2 regions of the Calothrix sp. CBUCES-K 9914 genome follow, and region 2 is predicted to be linked to the other one. Evidence: riboswitches for the same ligand, from Rfam matches in the RefSeq annotation. Region 2 holds a riboswitch; the other holds the start of a gene.
The links. Region 2 has a riboswitch for cobalamin ahead of AC2JBO_RS36925 (energy-coupling factor ABC transporter permease). Riboswitches for the same ligand answer to the same signal wherever they lie in the genome.

Region 1 (10,145 bases), on a different contig from region 2:
AGCTTTGCTGGTACAAAATATACGAGTAAAAACGGTAACTTAATTATTCAATACGGAAATAATTGCTCAACAGTAAAACCCTCTGGTACTTACCGCTTTAAAAGTGGTAGAAGTGGAAACGTAACTGCACTCGACTGTGATAGCGCAGGAGGGATATAGCAGAGCATAAATTCATTGATACAGGTGGAAAGTCTTGCTGCTATGGTCGAATGACTCATACTTGGAGTCGAAAAATAGTTACGGTATGGAAATTTTAAGGCGCCGTATCTGGTTATTCCTGTTCACTAACTGGACAAGAAGTTGAATTTGAAATGGATGGCGGTAAAAATAATTAAGGTGTTGGAAAGGGCGCCTGTCTGTGATGAGTAGACAGCAACTTATTTTTACCCTTAGTAGGCGCATAATAAGGGTTTTAGCTATGCTACCGTATACTACAAACTGAGCTTTTATACTATTTGCCCCTGATGACAGCTTGGCTATATCTACGCCAACCAGGAGATAAATACCTAACTAAATCTGAAATTGCAGCGAAAAGAATAAAACAATTGCGCGCGATGGAATTTAAATTTAATATTGTCCTAGCAGATAATTTATACGAAGAGAGCAGTAAAAGTTTTATTCAAATACTAGATGAATTGAATCTAAATTTTATTGTTGCAATTCGCTCTAAGCACCAAAGCATGGGAGTTAAGGGTGTTAGTACCCTCGCAAACTTATCCGCGAGATACAGAATTAGGAAACATTCTTTGAAGAACTTTTTCTCGTACAATAGGGGCTTCATCTGACCAATTCCAGAGGCTTTCATAGAAAAAGAATGAGACTCCGGCTAAACCATGCTGGCGTACTTCTTCAACTTGCGATTTAATTTGATTAATTGGTAATGAAGCAGATTTTAAACCGCTTAAAATGCCAACAGAAACGGGTAAATGGGTTTTAGCTAAATCAACTTCTGCTCTTTCTAATTCTGTCACAAAACGAGGTAAATCGGAACGATATACTTGTAAAACTATTTCGGAAATATATTCCCGTCTTTCCCAGGTAAACCAATCTTGTAAAGAAGCAGGTAAAGAAAAATGTAAAGGATTAGGGGAAATAGAAATTATACAATCTGGTTTAACAGCTTTAATTTTAGCCGATAAACGTTTCATAAATTCATTAATTTTATCAGCACGCCAACGCACCCAGAAAGTTTCATAAAAATCCTTAGAAGGAACTAAACCCTTTAATTCTTTCGTGTACATTCCTACAGTATAATCATCATAACCAAACTCAGAAGGTAAGCTAAAATGATCATCTAATTGGATTCCATCGAGTTCATATCTAGCTACAGCTTCCATGATTAAATCAATCATAAACTGCTGCACTTCTGGATGAAAAGGATTAAGCCAAGCTTGATTATCACTATCAACTTTAGTACCATCATAACGATTAGTTAACCAATCGGGATGTCGTTTAGCTAATTCTGAATCTATGGGAGTCATAAACCCATATTCAAACCAAGGAATAACAGTTAAACCTTTTTTATGTCCTTCTTTAATAACTTCTTGAAGAATATCTCTATCTTTTAATTCTGGAATTGGCTCGATAGATTGACCAAAGATTTTTTGAGCTACACTACTAGGATAAAGTGTATAACCACCATTCCAAACTGTAGGATAAATAGTATTAAAATTTAATTTACTGAGACGATTTAATGCTTTTTTTAGACTTTGAGATGAAAAAAGTACCTCGCTATCAACATTAGTAAGCCACACACCCCGCACTTCATGCTTTTGGGCTGCTGTACTTATTTGACTTGTTCCTAAAATCACCAAAATAGTTATAATTAAAGAAGAAAACAGTAAGATTAATCCGCGTTTGATTCTGAGTAATTTAAACATGTTAAGATGTTGCTAAATAAGTTGAAGTAATTAAAGAATTATTGTTATTTTCTGAGTTGGAGTAGCAACCGCAAAAAAAGTGCTATTAAGGATTTTGCGGTCGCCGTATGCCCACCTTCGGTGAGCGCTGTACGAAATTTGTCATGTAAAGCTGACAATACCCTAAACTCTAAATGAATGCCCAGCCCCCAGGACGCAAACCTAATAAGCATTATAGTCTAGAGAATACCTTATACAGCCATTAATGAACCTATCCCACTAATAATATTTGTGCTACCAAGCTTAAACTGATTGGGAACTGAAAACGAAAAATCAAGGTTTCCAGGCACGTTTCACAGCAGGAATTAAAATTTTTAGAATAGTGGGATAGGTTCATGTGGTAGATACTGCCAACTTGTTAAAAATAAGGTTCTTCAGTAGTTGTTATGCTAAACTAACAATTAAAATGCCAAGCTAATAAGATTTTTGGCAAGATGATGGTAGACATATATCATATTTTTCAGGGTGAAACCGAGGTTGAGCCGAGATAAGGGCGTTTAACGGAAATAGGGACTGAAAACCCTTGATTTTTCGTTACCTATAACAGCGTTGCCTACAATCAAGTAGCAATTTATCAAACTAATGTAGGATAAGCATTTTCGGCCTCTATTTGCGTTTTGGTTCATATCTCTGCTCAACCTCTAGTACCTAAAAATTAATTTGAGCAAGATAGATGTGTTAATCACCAAACATAAGTTTACATAGTTCTGTTTAATTGTGCCTACCTACTTAATTGATTTTCAGGTTTATGTAAATGACCTGAAGGGGTGACAAAGGCGCCTACAACATAGATTCAATAAGCTTCATAGCTCTTATACCTTGTTGATAATACTTACGCTTATTAGGATTTAATTTCATTAATTCTTTGACTAATTCAATACAAGGTTGTTTAAAATCGACCCATATTTGACCCTTCGGGTTCGCCACTTTGCTTATGCCGGGGAACCCGTCCACCGCAAGTGGCTCACCGTATAAGCCAATATAAAAGCTGCTATGTCGTCTTTCTGTACGACCATATTCTTTAACTCTGGCTCTTTCACGGTTATTTTTAACATTTTAAAGGTTTTGTTTGGTAATATTAATCCTGGTAAACAGCAGCACAGGTTAAAGATGTTTGCACCTGAGTAGGAGATTTATCAGCAACTAACTCAATTTTTCCCTGGGTATTACGCCGCCAAGAAGTTGCTTGCACCAGAGTTTCCGCCTGTGTGGGGATTTGGGCTGTAGCTTGATGATTATGGCGATATGCGCTGAGATTGCGGACATCAGACCAAGTGCGATCGCTCCTCACATCTTGATTGGGGTTTTGAGGTATACCACCGCGTCCCGTAGTGATAAAACTACTATCCGTCGTCTTTGAACAACCTGTAGTTATTTGTTGTGATAAGTCAGTTACATTTGCAGGTAATTCAACTAAGCCAGAATTAGGATCAACACCGACATTATTAATATACACTGTGCCGCTAACATTGAATTGGGAACTGGCTGTAATATCGTTGGTCAAGTCTTCCCTAGGAGTGAGGGTGTTGTGGAATTCCAGACCAATAATGCCTTGAGTGTTAATGGCAATATTGCCTCCTTTTCCTTGCACAGCATTGGCAATAATATCGCTATTCTCTAAACCAATAATGATTGGTGCTCCCATGTTAACATTCCCTCCGTCACCGTTACCGCTTGCAGTGGAAGTAATTTGGCTATTATCGCGCAACCGTAAAGAGTTAACTACTTGTAAATCTATATTGCCCCCATTACCGGATTCTGTCCTAGCCTCGATGAAAGCTTGATTTTGTAATTTGATAGTATTGGCATGAATTTTCAAGCTGCCACCATCACCAGTACCTTGATTGGTAACGGTCACAGTTCCTTTGTTCTTGAGGATGAGGTTTGGTGTCGTCAGGTCAATTGTACCAGCATCAGCAGTCAGTTTATATTTTGATAACCCAAATAACTGTTGCAGTACTGGGTTAAGAATCAGGGCAGAGGAGTTAATAGCACTGGGTGTTAAGGGATTGTAACCTGTAACTTCCACAAATTCCGTAGCGTTAATCTTTACATCCCCAGCATGACCTATAAAATATGAACTTGTGCCCACCGAGGCTCCATCTATAACTTTTAACCTGGCAGTATCTATGGTTAAGGTTTTAGCATTGCCTACGTTAAAAGTGACTGAGGCAATTCTTGTTCCGAAGAGAGAGCTATTACTACTTTGCACAGTGGTATCTAGGTTGCGAACCACAATTTGACCACTAGAACCAACACCCCGCGATACGGAAGACACTCCACCACCATAGGATACAAGTAAACTATCACCTTGGACAAAAATGTTACCTGCATTTCCAGAACCAAAGGTACTGGTATTTATAAAACTGCCAGTGGCGTTATTAGGCGATAAGCCAGATATTTCTAAGTTTTTGGCGTTAACCTGAATATTTCCACTGTTAGATCCTCCATAAGTGTTACTACTTAATATCCCCCCTTCATAGAGATTGAGTTTAGGGGTAATAACACTAATATTGCTACCAGTTCCCTGGCTTCGGGTTTCACTGCGAACACCGCTCACTGCATTGATCAGATTAATGCTTTCAGATGCTTGAAGATGCAAATTGCCACCAGGAAGATTACCATGATTTTGTGCCAGCAACAGAGAGCCATCAGTAAATTGAATCTGCTTACCTTGCACCTGAACAGAACCAGCATTCATTCCACTGACATCTATTAGAGATTTTTGGGTAACTTGAATATCCCCAAAACTGTTTACGTTTCTGTAACCCAATGTATACCCTTGAGTCTTTGAGATCAGATCAACAAATTCTGAGCTACCCAAACTACCCAACTCAATGTGACCAGTTTCAGCTGTCAAGGTTGCTCCATTCAAATTTAAATTACCGCCTACTAACGCCAGAGTCTTTCCAGACTCTACTTCGAGTTGTGTCAGGCTAGGAGTGCGAATAATTGGAGAAAGTATACTCGCAATATTTAAGCTGTATCCTGAACCTTGCACAGTAATCGCTCCTGGATTTTGTCCCATCTGCAAGCCAATTGGCGCACTCATAGTTAATAATGGTGCCACAGGATTTACTGCAATAAATTCCACCCCATCGGCGAACTTAATACTATCAGCTGTTGTCCCCAAAAATGAGCCGCCAATATCTAACTTGGCGTTGGCTCCAAATACAATCCCGTTCGGGTTCAGCAAAAATAAACTTGCAGAATTATTGCTGTTGAGAATTTGAATTAACCCATCAATATTAGAAACATTTCTGCCCGTAACTCGACTAAATATGGTGGTAATATCAGGCGTGTTTTTTAAATCAAAAGTTGCCGAGCCATTTGTAGGTACAGAGAAACTACTGAAACTATGGAATAAATTGCTACCTTTTTGTGCGCCATTAAGAATCGTAAAATTATTACCGCTAGGGTTGACAGTGGTGTTGGTAGTTCCATCCGATATCACCTGAGCCATCGCTGGTAGAAATATTCCACTTATCAAAATTTCACTGACCAAGCCCAAGCACACAGAAGCTACCTTCATTATCCTATCTCCATTAAATCTTTATACTTAGGATTCCCTAAATCATTTTTTACTAACAGATTCATTGCAGTAAAATTAGCCTGACTGCCTGCCAAAACTGGATGCTCCCGGATAATAAACCTGCCGAATACCTTCATCGCTGAAAGAGGCGCCGCCGAAGATTCCATTTTCCTGCCAAAAGGGACGCGCGCAATTAAATAAAACCTTGGTCGCAGGCCAGTAACATGTGTTGTAAATTGCAAGCAGTTTCTGAGGGATGGCGCCTGAACTTTAGGTGCAAACTGATTGATATGTACAAGTCTTTATCCACAGTAGGCACACTATATACATGTAGGAGTTATCGGCGCCATTAAATATGCTCCATGTAATTATTGAAGGTGCCTGTAATATTAGGGTATGCGTTTCGGGCACCATTCTAAGTACAAAAGTACGTATGTAGGTTTAACGTAAAATCAGTCTGGCTGAATCACGTCTTGCATTCCAAACACAAGTTACAACATTACGCCCATACCGAGTACCTCTTCTATAATCTCTGTCATTTCTGTCATTTCTGTAATCTCTATCATTTCTGTAATCTCTATCATTTCTGTAATCTCTATCATTTCTATCATTTCTGTAATCTCTATCATTATTATTCCGAATACGATAGACATAAGTATAATTAACAACTCGTCCATCACGGTAAACAGGTTCACCACTTTGCCTGCTAATTACTGAATAACCATTGTCTCTGACGATTGAATCACAAGCAATCTCGCCATTTGCCGCCATTGCAGGAAATTGAGGTATTACGCCTAAACTTATGACAGCAGTAGTCAATAAAATTTTTGCACATTTCATCGCTTTATCAACCTACTCTTATTCCAAAGGGCTTTAATTAAAACTTAAATCTATTTTCATTTTAAAAGCTACGCTTGTACTATGCATGAATCAAAAGTCTGATTTAATAAGAAACAATACTTTTTTGTGAGATTAGATTTTTACTGTCAATTAATTAGCTTTATTCTCAATAAACTGATAATTTTTGCGCGTTATCAACTTGGCTCGAGGCGCCTGTAATTCGAGTACAAGAACGTATATTTTGAATTACAATTGCTAAATTTAGTCGGCTCTTCCGTACTTTACGTGCTAAATTTGAATTTAAATAGATAATTATCCTTTAAAATCAAGGCTTACAGGCACTTATAGATGAAATTTAATGAATTTGATATTTATAAAGGTAATAATAGCTCGAAGATAAGCACAGCAAGAATTTAAACCTGATTTTTCAACTACAGGCGCCACTTCGTTGTTATAACAATACTTTTGTTTTATAAGTATAAATTACTTAGGGTGCATTTATAGGCATTTAGTGTTAAGGAGCTACCCCTAACAACACAAACAACGTAACGCATGAAAAATAATGAGTTCCTTTCTGTGAAAGAATTAGAGTTGATTTACACGCTATATCTGACTTGACTTATAAATGCGGAAAATCCCATATCCAAATAAAGTAGTACTTCAGTACTGATATGTGTCTTAGAATAATGGTGCCCACGTTGTAAAGACGCGACATGTCGCGTCTCTACATTTAGGTATTTTTCACAAATCATGTAGGACTGCTATATTATGTTTTTACGAGTATATGTATGTATAAAAATCAATATGAAAAAGATAATAATTTTAAAACTAGGATTGCTTACAATGGTGGGATGCTCTCAAGCTAATCATGATTTGAGCCAAACTCCTAAGGTTATAGAAACGAAAGCGACTACAACGACTTCACGAGTTACAGAAACAGCGGCGCCAATTCCTACACTAAGTATACCAGTGGTGCCAGCACAAACATTACCTCCACTGACTCAAAAACCTTTTAAACCAGTAGTACCAGCACAGACATTACCTACACTAACTCCAAAAACGGCGCCAGTAGCAAAGCAAATTCCTTCTAGTAGCGAGCTAGCGGCTAAAATTAGTTCATCGATTGGTTGTGGTAAAGTTGATGAAGAATACACCACAAAAGTTGCAGCTTTGGCAGTTGCTCAAGATAATTCAATAGCGACTGAAAAGCTTACTGAAGCTGAGTTTTATCAAGCTGTAAAACAAAGTATTACTGAAAATAAAGCAAAAGCTAATAATTTAGTATCTCAGTTCCGCGCTTTAAATTGCGGTGCCCAATCTAAAAATACTTCTAGTAAAACAACTCTGGCGCCAACTCAAGATGGTAAAGTTATTTTAGAACAGTCTGGTAGCTGTACAGATTTGCGTGCGCGCGGTATTACCAATATTGATGTAAAAGTTAATCCTTGGGCAAGCAGTCTTGATAGAAATAACGATGGAATAGCTTGTGAGACAAATTAAAGTTAATATTGCCTATTTTTTAGGTATGTATTTAGGCAAAATTTATACAGGTTGATTTCCATAAGTTAAATTTGACAACGAGTCGTTGTCAAATGTTGCATGATTAAATAAAGATGGTATAATACCACCTCTTTTCATCGGTATGTTTGGTATGATGTTTAAAGACTTTCTAATTCCTCTCCTTCATCAATCCAAGCGTCAATAGCTCTTTTTACTTCTGTTTCTGTAACAGCAGACCACTCTTTTTCATTGATAGTAGTTTGAAATACTGCCCTTTTTCCGTGACCAACTTTTTCGATGCTATGTCCACGATATTGGTTGTTAGATTTTTTTGATTTCAGCATTTTGTAGTTTAAGTTTATTACCTATTATAGCAAAAACGATTGTCAGCAATCTCTACATCGTTAAATCAACGCGCGAGTCAATGATAAATTTGTATGATGGAAATTACTGTAATTTATCAAGCAAACCGTATTTATGTTACTATCTATATTAACTTTCGGTTCTTTGTGAGTATAACCCACTAGAGGTAACGGGGAAAGTTCGGTGTGAGTCCGGCGCTGTCCCGCAACTGTAACTAAGGCAAATTTTCTCCTTGTTAGTCAGAATGCCCGCCGAGAAATAAAAGACAACCCAAGCTACAATCTACGAGGTATAGATGAGCATCCATACAATCTTTGTTTGTACCACTTGTGCCAGCAAGTGGGAAAATGGGAACCGTGTCGGTGAGAGCGGTGGCGAAAAGCTCCTCAAGCGCTTGCAAGCGGACTTTCAAAATTGGCAATTAAAGACTGAATTCGTTATTCAACCAGTCGAGTGCATGAGTTCTTGTAGTCGTTCTTGTGTTGTTTGCTTTGCATCACCTAGTAAAACTACGTATCTTTTTGGTGATATTCCCCCCGAATTAACTCCCGCAGAAGCCGAAGGTATATTTGAATGTGCTGAAAAATACTACTTAAATACAGAGGGTTCTTTGCCGTGGTCAGAACGTCCTCACCCTCTCAAAAAGGGCATTTTAGCAAAAATTCCTACAGTACACACACCAATTACAAACGAAAAGGTCACACAGAAAATATGTACGTAGGGTGCGTTAAGGCTATAAGGAATTTCAACATCATTATAGAACTTGTAGCCTTAACGCACCAACTGATGGTTCGTTACAACTTAATTATTGTGAAACTCTTCATAGCCATTGTTGGCGCCATATAATGCCTGTTAGAATAAGTGACTTCAGTGTAGGCATTGCTGAAATCGTAATATAAATATCATATGTCAGACTTCCGACTACAGGCAGCCAACGAAAAGACCTCACCTCAAATTTTACGACAATTGACTGGTATTAGTGCTGAACTCGCGCGTATAGTTGCACGTAACCCTGCCGCACCTTCTGATTTATTAGAAGAATTAAGTACTTATAATGATACAGAAGTACAAAAGAACGTTGCTGCCAACCCTAATACTCAAGAAGAAACATTATTTAAACTTGTGAATATCAACTAGAACTTACGTATGCTAGTAATTCCAAGACACATAAAGATATATTAGTTAAACTCTTAGATAGTAAAAGTATATCTACTCTTATTGCTGTTGCTCACAATCCAAATACACCAGTTTCTATTTTAGAAAAGTTAGCCAGTGAAAGAAACGTTAAAATTCAACAAGCTATTTTTGGCAATTACAATACATCTCAACATGTTTTAAAAACTTTGTGGCAAGATGAGGATATATATAAACAAGTAATTATAAACCCTGGCGCCTACCTTATTCACGTATTATAGCAATTTTAAACAAAAACTTGGTTTGATAATTTCCTTGTAAGTCACCGCAGACACGTATTTTATACGGGTAACTTATTTATTAACAGAAAAAGGAGCCTCGGCGCCGGACTGGTTTTATGTCGGAAATGTGCCTCCAACGTTATATAATAAATTGTGAATAAATGTAAATGTGAACCTTGGTTCACATCATAGTCCGTAACGCATACCATATAATTCTTCCCAACGGTGCCAACAAAAGTTTGAAAACATTCTAATATAGAAGTGACAGGTATCAGTACTGTTTGTTTAAATTTGTATCTTTTATATAGTTATATATACTTAGCATGAAAATCAGGCGCTTGACAATTCAGAATTTCCGTGGTTTAAGCGATTTAACGTTTGATTTTAATTCCAATGAGCCAACGATTCTAATTGGTGTTAACGGTGTAGGTAAGTCGAGTATTCTTGATTGTTTGACTATTTTATTATCGCAGTTTACTGGCAGGTTACAAGATTCTTTAGCAATGCGTTTTTTCGATGAACAGGATATTATGAAGGGGCGCTCCTCATTAGAATGTAGTATTACTGTATCTGTTG
Region 2 (10,145 bases):
TCCCGACCAAAACGTTACTGAAGACTTAGAAAAAGCGGTTGGTTTAGAAATGGATGATAATGCGATTCTTCGCACAAATGATATTTTAGAGGAACGTGATGATGAACGTTGGGAATTAGACCCTACGTCTAGTGAAGATTATGAAGAAAGGGAATAATCTGGATATAATCTGGACGGGCAGGGATGCCCATCCCACAAGAAATTACCATAAGAATTTACCCACAAGAAATTACCCAAGCCCATTAATGCTATGTGAATTAATGTTATGTGAATTAATGCTAGTGAACTTGCTAACTCATTTAATTCCTGTGTTTGGTCTGCTTTAGCTGCCGATGAAAATAGGAGAAGACTCAAAAAACTAAGTAGTAAAAAGTTAAATTTAATTTGTACAGTATGTGAGATATAAAGAGTCGTAATATGCAGCTAATGCGCGTATCACGAAAAAATATAATCGAGAAACCATCGTATTTAACAATATTTAGATTGTTAAGAATGCTAGTTAACAATTTTAGCCAGAGATAACTTACTGCCTTCTATAAAGAATTAAAATTCTCAATAAGCACAGGTTTATTGCAACTCAGTGCCGTTTGCGATTATGATAATTCCATGTACCCAGCTCGTGAGTTGTAATTTATGTATAGTGCCAATTCTCTCAAAGCCGAACTAAATTCCAAAGGATGGCGATTAACACCGCAGCGGGAAGTAATATTACAGGTGTTTCAAAATCTTCCTAGAGGAAAACATTTAAGTGCAGAGGAGCTATTCACTGTATTAGAGCAGCGTCAAGAAGGAATTAGTCTGTCAACTATATACCGTACTTTGAAGTTGATGACACGGATGGGGATTTTACGAGAATTGGAGTTAGCAGAGGTACACAAGCACTACGAACTCAATACCTCATCACCGAATCACCATCATCACATGGTGTGTGCCCAGTGTAACATGACAATCGAGTTTGAAAATTCCTCGATTCTCAAACAAGCAACAAAACAAGTTGAAAAATCTGGTTTAGAGTTAATCGACTGTCAATTAACGATTTATACGATATGTCCTGAAGCTGTACGCAAAGGATGGCCCGCTGTGGTTTCTACTGACTGGGTATGTTCGCGCGCGCTGCGAGCAGCAGAATTGGATGAGGGAATAGAGTTTTTAAGTACTAATACTTAAGTTAGCCGAAAATACCTGTTGTACATGTGGCACAGGCATCAAAAACCTGTGTCGCGTTATCAGAGTTAAGGACTGAAGTCCTGATTACGGTGAACATCAAAATTAATGATATTTAGGTTTTGCATTATAAAAACATTATAAAAAATTTAATCAAATATTTCTTAATTTTTTATTGATCAGGCGCCACTTGCGATGTATATGATGTAATCTGATTCGAGAGTTAATTTGACCTTGGAATATTAACTTCCCGCAATAGTTAAATCACACAGTTAAATTACCTAAATTACCAAAAAGCAAGCTATGCAATACCCAACCTCAGAGGGATGTCAATTCCTCTATTTAGTTGGTCAGATGGTATGCGAGCCTGTACCTCAAGGTTTACGTGATTAAAAAACTCTAGGAGAAAAATCAATGGGACAAGCAAAAGTCGGTGACACTGTAACAGTTCACTATACAGGTAAATTAACAGACGGTACAGTATTTGACTCTTCTAATGGAGGCGACCCATTAGAGTTTACAATTGGCACAGGACAGTTAATCCCTGGATTCGAGGAAGCAGTTGTAGGAATGAACGCTGGTGACTCCAAAACTACTCAGATTCCTGTAGAACAAGCATATGGTACATACCGTCCTGACATGGTGCTTGAAGTAGACCGTCAGCAAATGCCACCTGAGTTAGAACCTGAAATTGGTCAGCAGCTACAAATTCAGCAACCTACAGGTCAAGTTATACCCGTTGTCATCACTGATATCTCTGACTCTACCATCACTTTAGACGCAAATCATCCTCTCGCTGGCGAAGATTTGGTCTTTGATATACAACTAGTCGGTATTGGCGCCTAATAAACGCCCCGTCTGAGCGTAGCGCCAATAGTAAGGTGGGCACTGCCCACTTTACAACAACTTATTTTTTTGCAAAAAACTGTTGATTTCCCATTCTAACCACACTTTTTCTGGCTGAGTTAAAAATTTAAAGGCTTTCAAATATTTCTTTGTCTTCAAATTAATTTTCTTACTCCACTGCCATTTGATCAATGAATGCCTTATAGAAATATATTTTTCGTCAACTATTAATGTTTTAGACGATATAAAATTAATTCAATTACAAATACTTGTATAAATAGTGATGGACGCAAACAATAGTGAAGCAAAAGGCGTACTGTAAGAAGCAAGATTAGTAAGTAGTGTTAAACTAATTAAGTATGTTGCAACTCAAGGCATTAGTAATAATATTATAACTATATACACTTTCTTCGGCTTATAATTATGCATATCCCAAAAAATAGTTATTTGTATACAAAATAACATTAGCTATTAAAGCAACCAATGTTAACTCCTATTGTCGCTACCCCTGAAAATATCGCTGCTGGCTTTCACGCACTTTCAGACCCGTTACGGATTCGCGTTTTGGAACTTTTGCAACATAAAGAACAGTGCGTATGCGATTTATGTACCGTTCTCGGCGCCACGCAGTCAAAACTATCATTCCATCTCAAAATCCTTAAAGAAGCTGGTCTTGTTAACTCACGTCAGCAAGGACGCTGGATTTATTATAGTATCAATGCACCTCAATTTGCCCATCTAGAATCATATCTTACTCATTTTCGCTCCTGTCGCCATGTAACCGCTTCTTCTTGCACTGAAAGCTGATATATCAACTTTTTTTGATGACTTTTTCTGATTGTATACTTCAACACCTTGACATATCAATTTTTTTTGAAATGATAGAGATATAGATTTGTAGTGGGGGTGGTTGTGGTTAGATACAATATTCTCTTCTGGGATGGTCGTCGGAGCCATTCCCGATGTTTAGAACGGGCAAGGATGCCTATTGCACAAGAATTATCTCAAAGCAGAAGTACTGTAATTGCGGAGGCGATTGGCACATTCGTTTTAGTTTTTGCTGGAACAGGCGCCGTCATAGTAAATGATATAAGTCAAGGGGCAATTACGCATATCGGTATAAGTTTTGTGTTTGGTGCAGTTGTTGCTGCGTTAATTTACTCAGTAGGACATATTAGCGGCGCCCATTTTAATCCTGCTGTGACGTTAGCGTTTTGGACGAGTGGTTATTTTTCGAGGCGACGGGTGTTAGCGTATATAGTCGCACAGTTAATAGGGGCAGTAATGGCTTCTGGTTTGTTGCTAATAAGTTTTGGGAAAGTCGGAAATTTGGGAGCAACTTTACCATTAAATGGAAATTGGTTACAGTCGTTTGTGCTGGAAACGGTTCTAACGTTTATTTTGATGTTTGTGATTTTTGGTTCTGGACTAGATAAACGGGCGCCTTCGGGTTTTGCGGGTTTGGCTATTGGGTTAACAGTTTTTGTGGAAGCTGCATGTATGGGGCCAATAACAGGCGCTAGCATGAACCCCGCGCGTTCTTTTGCTCCTGCGTTAGTAGCAAGTATATGGCAGCACCAGTGGATTTATTGGGTGGCGCCGATTTTAGGGGCACAAATAGCTGTAATTGTATATAGAATACTTTCTAATCAGTTTCAAGACGTTAAATAATTAATCGTGTTTGTTTCTACTTACTAAGCTTATGAAAAAAGTGATGTTTGTCTGTAAGAAAAATTCTCGCCGCTCACAAATGGCAGAAGGGTTTGCGCGTACATTGGGTGCAGGTAAAATAGAAGTATCAAGTTCTGGTTTGGAAGCTAGCCATGTAGACCCCATCTCTGTTGAAGTTATGGCAGAAATAGGAATTGATATTAGTAATCAAACATCAAAAGCATTAAATGAATTTAATCCTCAAGATTACGATGTAGTAATTTCTCTATGTGGATGTGGTGTGAATTTACCAGAAGCTTGGGTAACTAGAGAAATATTTGAAGACTGGCAACTTGATGACCCAGAAGGACACGATATACACAAGTTTCGTACTGTCCGCGACCAAGTAAAGGAACGAGTGCAAAATTTGATAATCTAAATATTACGTCAAAACAGCGCCAGATTGGCGCCGATTTAAAGAGGGTGCGTCACAGCAGTTAGATTTTCGCAATACAAAGAAATTGTTGTAGCTGTGACGCACCCACGTGTTTTACTAACGATAATTAAATATTTGGCAAAGTTACACGGTGGTATAGTAGAAGCCGAAAGTCCCAGTGACGGTTAAGGCACCACATTTAAAGTAAGTCAACCACTACTTAAAATACCTTAATTACATATGCACCAAAATTAATAAACCAAGTTACCTGTACCTGTTAATTGACGTAAAGAATTAATACAATACGGGCAGTCACAGCCAAATAGCTTAATTGCAGCATCACTTTCTTCTTCTGTAAAATTTAACATCGCAACATTTGTATTTGTCGCACCATTAACAACAGTTTGTGATACTACAGGTTTGGCACTTGGACTTCTCTCTGAATCACGAATACAAATAAAATTATGATGACCGTGAGGATTAGTGATACATGTTTTATTTTCTCGTGTATGGATTAATTTCTGCTCTAGACGTGGTTCGGCAGCATGTGCGGGATTAATGACCGATAATGTTGACATTAATGAGGTAAACACTGTCGAACTTGAAAGCAAAATGAGAATGAATTTCTTGTTCATAGCCTTCCTTAAAAAACTAGCCTGAGTGCCTAGGGTATTCGATAACCCGTGTCATGGTCAAGCTCTTAGTTAACACAATACTTGCTCTTGACTAAAATAGGCACCTAAATGTTTCTCAGTTTCTGACATTTTTATTTTTGGTGTAGAGACGTGATTAATCCCTACCATAAGCGGATATCCTTCGGATAACGTGTAAACCTCCAGTTTACACGTCTCTACAACCATATACCTTTTGTAGCGTTTTATGTTGTTTTTCTGATTCATATGTGTTGTTAACAACTATCTATGTTACTGTGATTGAATCGGTTCTAGTGGGGTCAGCCATTAGAGGAAACGGGGAAAGTTCGGTGAAAATCCGGCACTGTCCCGCAGCTGTAATCAAGTAAAAGTTACTTTTTAACCTTGAAAGTCAGAATGCCCGCCGATTTATGTTTGTAATAAATGTTTATAATGCTCATCTACGAGGTATAGGTGAAAATGCAGTATTCTATATTTTTGAGTGACGCTTGCTGTGGTAGTCGGAAGCAAGTTTCTGTAGCAGTCTTGAGCAAATTGTTTAAATCGTCAGAATTACCTATTTGGTAAACCAACTATTTGTCTTTTCACACACCAAAATTGGTAATGATAATCAATTTTAGTGGCATAACTTGAAATAGCAGTATATCATATACTCTTTGGGTGTACTTCTTGAGGATTACTAGCAACTCCGTAATTTACTTTATTCAGCAGAGGTGTAACGAATGTTAAGAATGTTAAGTAATACTTTAATATCACCACGAAAGTGGCGCCTAATCAATTTGAGTTTAATGGCATTTTTGAGCTTTTACTTGGTTGTTGGTTCCGAGGCAAAAGCACACGCAATGCATATTATGGAAGGTTTTTTACCTCCAGAGTGGGCAATATTTTGGTTTGTAGTTGCTTTACCGTTTTTTGTATTAGGTTTACGTAGCATCACACGCATTACCACCGAAAAACCTGAGTTAAAGCTACTTTTGGCTTTATCAGGCGCCTTCACTTTTGTATTATCAGCATTAAAAATACCCTCAGTTACGGGTAGTTGTTCGCATCCAACAGGTACGGGATTAGGCGCCGTACTATTTGGTCCTTTAACAATGTCAGTATTAGGGACATTAGTATTAATATTTCAAGCCTTATTATTAGCACATGGTGGTTTAACGACATTGGGAGCAAATGCGTTTTCAATGGCAATAGTTGGACCAATCGTTGCGTTTTGGATATATCGTTTAATTGTGCCAACTGGTAAACAACGGTTAGCGATATTTGTAGCTTCTGCTCTAGCTGATTTAATTACATATATAGTGACATCTGTACAATTAGCTTTAGCATTTCCTGCGGCAACAGGTGGTTTCATGGCATCATTTATAAAGTTTGCAGGTATTTTTGCAATTACACAAGTACCGTTAGCCATCAGTGAAGGATTGTTAACTGTGTTGGTATGGAACTGGTTGACTAATTATGGGCGCCAAGAATTAGAAATGTTGAATTTAATTAAAGCTGAAGTTTAAGAAAGTGGGTTTTTAAGGAGTTAAAACAAATTATGTCAAACAAAACAAACAATTGGTTATTATTCTTCGCAGTCATTGCATTAGCAGTGGCGCCGTTATTATTTGTTAAGGGGGAGTTTGGGGGGTCTGACGATAAAGCTAAAGAAGCAATAACCGAATTACATCCACAGTACAAACCTTGGTTTCAACCTGTATTTGAGTTACCTAGCTCAGAAGTTGCAAGTTTGTTATTTTCAGTACAAGCAGCAGGTGGTGCAGGTGTTATTGGTTTTGTAATAGGTCTATATAAAGGACGCAGCGAAAGTAAACAAAGAGATGAGAATACAGATAGACACACTCGCATACACAAATAATTTGCGGTGGTTGCCAGTTAAACATAAATTAATATTTGCAACCACGCTTTTTATAATTACTTATTTTTCTCATCCAACTGTACAAATTATCATTGCACTCTGGATGACTATTTCGATAGTTGGATACGCGCGTATTCCGGTAAAAACTTTTTTGCGTCTAATTTACGTTGCTTTGTTATTTTGGTTAACGAGTGTACCTGCTTTAGCTATCAACGTAGTAAATATTATTTCTGAAGCTAGTATACGAGGTGATGCTTTAACAGGTTTTATAATTGGCTCATACTATATATATATAAGCTCTAAAGGAATAATTCAAGTACTGACGATATTAACGCGCGCATTGGCTGCACTTTCATGTTTATATTTTATCATGCTAACGGTTCCTTTCGTTGAATTATTACAAGCTTTACGTAAAATGGGCTTTCCACCGCTTTTGATGGAACTGTTATTATTGATGTACCGCTTTATTTTTGTTTTATTAAACACAGCGAGTACACTGTGGACAGCACAACAAGCAAGGTTTGGATACCGCACTTTTAATTCTGGCATGAAAAGTTTAGCCTTGTTAATTGGACAATTATTTCAACGCACTATTGAAAACTATCGTCAAATCTCATTAAGTATAGAATCGCGCGGTTTTAATGGAGAATTTTGTGTATGGTATCCAGAACGACATAAACCATCCAAACGGTATTTAATCGAAGCAATTTCTGGCTGTACATTCTTAATTATTTTAGAAATATTTATCCGAAATGTTTAAAATATATGGATAAAATGTATGAATACTTACTTCAACTTGAACAAGTCTACTATACATATATAGGGACCAGGAAGAGCGCATTGAACGAACTAACACTAAAAATACCCACAGGTAAAAAGTGCGCGTTGATTGGTCAAAACGGCTGTGGTAAAACAACTTTGTTCTTACTGGCAAATGGTTTATATAAACCAAATAAAGGTTCTATTATTTGGCAAGGAAAGCCAATAGAATATAATCGTAAATCATTAATGCAACTGCGTCAACAAGTTGGTTTAATCTTTCAAGACCCGGAACAACAGCTAGTTGCTTCAACCGTAGAAGAAGATATCTCTTACGGTTTATGTAATTTAGGTTTACCAGAAGTAGAAATTAAAACGCGCGTTTCTCAAGCATTAGAAGAATTTGATTTACTAGAACTAGCACAAACACCCGTCCATCACATGAGTTTAGGTCAAAAAAAGCGAGTTTCCATAGCGGATGTAATGGTGCTACAACCTCAACTGCTTTTACTCGACGAACCCACAGCATATTTAGATAAACTACATTCGCGTAACCTCATGGCAACGCTAAAAAAGATTCATAGTTACGGTACAACAATACTTATGGCATCACATGACCTCGACTTAATATACCGTTGGGCAGACTGGGTATTTGTAATGGACAGAGGAAGACTAATATTAGAAGGAAAACCCAAAGAAGTATTTAACCAGCGTGACATAATAGAAAGTTTAGAACTAGAAGTACCTCTTATACACGATATAGTAAATACTCTAGAACACAACGACGAAACAACATTAGAAAAATTAAAACAGCAAATAGCTAAATACACTCTTGATTAAAAATACCTTAACTTAATCTTCTTTCTTCGCGTCCTTTGCGTACTTTGCGGTTCGTTAAAGAAATAAACCGCAAAGAACACAAAGGTCGCAAAGCGGGAATAATGATACCTAATCTAAATTGCTAACTTTTCTTAATCTTTGTAGTTTTAACATTGTAATACATATAGTCAACCATAAAAATCCCACTCCATAACCTGCAATTATATCAGTAGGCCAGTGAACACCTAAATATAATCGACTAAGACCAATAGCACCAATTAAAAACACAGCAAAAATATAGATAAGCGCGGAAAATCTTGGATAAAAGAAAGCTAATAAATAAGCAAGAAAACCATATAAAACCATTGACCCAAGTGCATGACCACTAGGAAAGCTAAATGAGGTTTCAGTAATTAATTGTTTCCAAAGCTGCGGACGAGTTTTTGAGAAAAACAACTTTAAACATGTATTTAAAATAAACGCACCCAAACACGTTAATAAAAATATCATAAACTCTAATCGATAACGGCGCCACCACAAAACAGCTAAAGTAATAACAACTATAATTATTACCGTTGTTGGGTTGCCGATATGAGTAATAAACAACATTAAATTATCAAGACTAGGATTAGCAAATTGATGCAGCCATAGTAAGATGTTTGTATCAAATGCAAAAGCTTCTTTCTCTAAAACTTCCTCTGCTAATTTAGCAACAATAAATAAAACTAGCAGACAAACACTAATTCCACCTATTCCCAGTGCAGCAATTAAAGTAACCAAACGAGGATGTATAGAGTGTAACCAAAATTGAGAAATTTTTCTAATCATTATTAATATTCTGTTTAACGGTCTTTAAAAAGCAAAATAAAGCAATATTTTATCTTCTACAACACCTGTCTGACATCAGTGTGTCAAACGTATGAATAATTAGTGCCAAATTTCTACAAAGCCGAGTTCCTATATAATCATTAAATTTTAAACTAAATATGTTACTATTACCCTGATAATTTGGGCACAAGTTCATGAAACTTAAAAAGCTGTTTCTTCTACGGCAATTAACACTACTATCAATAATTACAGGTAGCAGTATTTTTACTTACACACTGTTAAGTAGACGACATCAGCTTGAGGCAAGTGGACAAGCTAGTAGTCAAAGCATTAACTTAGCTTCCACACATCCCTTATCTTCGGCGCCTCATGCAACACAACCACAACAACCACAAGCTCCGGTAAATAATATCATATTCAAAGCACCGCAAAACTTTGCTTCTGTAACAGTGCGTGAAGCAAAACTTAAAAAAAGCGAAAAATATATAGCTTTAACTTTTGATGATGGACCGTGGCATGATTCTACAGACAAAATCTTAACAATACTTCGTAAAAATAATATTAAAGCAACGTTTTTCATGATTGGGCAAAACGTTAAAAACTTTCCACAGCAAGGAAAAAACGTCTTGGCAGACGGTCATGTTATTGGCAACCACACGTGGCATCACTGGTACATGCATATGAGTCCACAATTGGCAGCTTCCGAAATCAATAGTACGGCAGATGTGATTGAAAAAACTTTAGGCGTTAAAACTAATTTATTTCGTCCACCCGGAGGAATACTAAACAACGGTTTAGTCGAATATGCCAAAAATCAAAACGATGCGATTATTCTATGGTCTGCTGATTCAGAAGACTACCGTATTCCATCTGTAGCAACATTAATTAAACGGGTTATGAAACAAGCGGCGCCTGGTGGTATAGTACTAATGCACGATGGAGGAGGGAACCGTAGCCATACTGTAACAGCTTTACCACAAATTATTAGTAAGTTGAGGCAGCAAGGTTATAAGTTTGTTACGGTTCCAGAACTGTTGGAATTGCAAAATAAAGATGATGCAGTAGTAGGTGTGAAGAAATAGTGTGTGTTGGGTTACGCAGAGCGTACACCAACCTACGACTAACCTAT

Region 1: linked by a shared signal. The riboswitch ahead of AC2JBO_RS23750 (DUF1636 domain-containing protein) and the one ahead of AC2JBO_RS36925 (energy-coupling factor ABC transporter permease) in region 2 are both predicted to bind cobalamin.

What each region holds. Positions count from the first base shown of each region.
Region 1 covers NZ_JBXXZH010000114.1:1,450-11,594, forward strand. Annotated here, with positions in the region: gene AC2JBO_RS23705 (hypothetical protein) at 1-159, shown strand, start outside; partial or broken gene AC2JBO_RS23710 (IS701 family transposase) at 489-674, shown strand; gene AC2JBO_RS23715 (glycoside hydrolase family 10-like protein) at 714-1,880, opposite strand; partial or broken gene AC2JBO_RS23720 (hypothetical protein) at 2,700-2,948, opposite strand; gene AC2JBO_RS23725 (two-partner secretion domain-containing protein) at 2,998-5,451, opposite strand; gene AC2JBO_RS23730 (hypothetical protein) at 5,451-5,618, opposite strand; gene AC2JBO_RS23735 (hypothetical protein) at 5,893-6,270, opposite strand; gene AC2JBO_RS23740 (excalibur calcium-binding domain-containing protein) at 7,096-7,791, shown strand; gene AC2JBO_RS23745 (hypothetical protein) at 7,950-8,135, opposite strand; cobalamin riboswitch at 8,275-8,424, shown strand; gene AC2JBO_RS23750 (DUF1636 domain-containing protein) at 8,450-8,875, shown strand; gene AC2JBO_RS23755 (variant leucine-rich repeat-containing protein) at 9,061-9,291, shown strand; gene AC2JBO_RS23760 (AAA family ATPase) at 9,893-10,145, shown strand, end outside.
Region 2 covers NZ_JBXXZH010000266.1:1,059-11,203, forward strand. Annotated here, with positions in the region: gene AC2JBO_RS36890 (DUF6335 family protein) at 1-157, shown strand, start outside; gene AC2JBO_RS36895 (Fur family transcriptional regulator) at 634-1,167, shown strand; gene AC2JBO_RS36900 (FKBP-type peptidyl-prolyl cis-trans isomerase) at 1,579-2,010, shown strand; gene AC2JBO_RS36905 (ArsR/SmtB family transcription factor) at 2,494-2,817, shown strand; gene AC2JBO_RS36910 (MIP/aquaporin family protein) at 2,992-3,681, shown strand; gene arsC (arsenate reductase, glutathione/glutaredoxin type) at 3,713-4,099, shown strand; gene AC2JBO_RS36920 (hypothetical protein) at 4,348-4,731, opposite strand; cobalamin riboswitch at 5,018-5,171, shown strand; gene AC2JBO_RS36925 (energy-coupling factor ABC transporter permease) at 5,481-6,257, shown strand; gene AC2JBO_RS36930 (energy-coupling factor ABC transporter substrate-binding protein) at 6,290-6,610, shown strand; gene cbiQ (cobalt ECF transporter T component CbiQ) at 6,573-7,370, shown strand; gene AC2JBO_RS36940 (energy-coupling factor ABC transporter ATP-binding protein) at 7,385-8,209, shown strand; gene AC2JBO_RS36945 (phosphatase PAP2 family protein) at 8,318-9,016, opposite strand; gene AC2JBO_RS36950 (polysaccharide deacetylase family protein) at 9,211-10,098, shown strand; partial or broken gene AC2JBO_RS36955 (calcium-binding protein) at 10,137-10,145, opposite strand, start outside.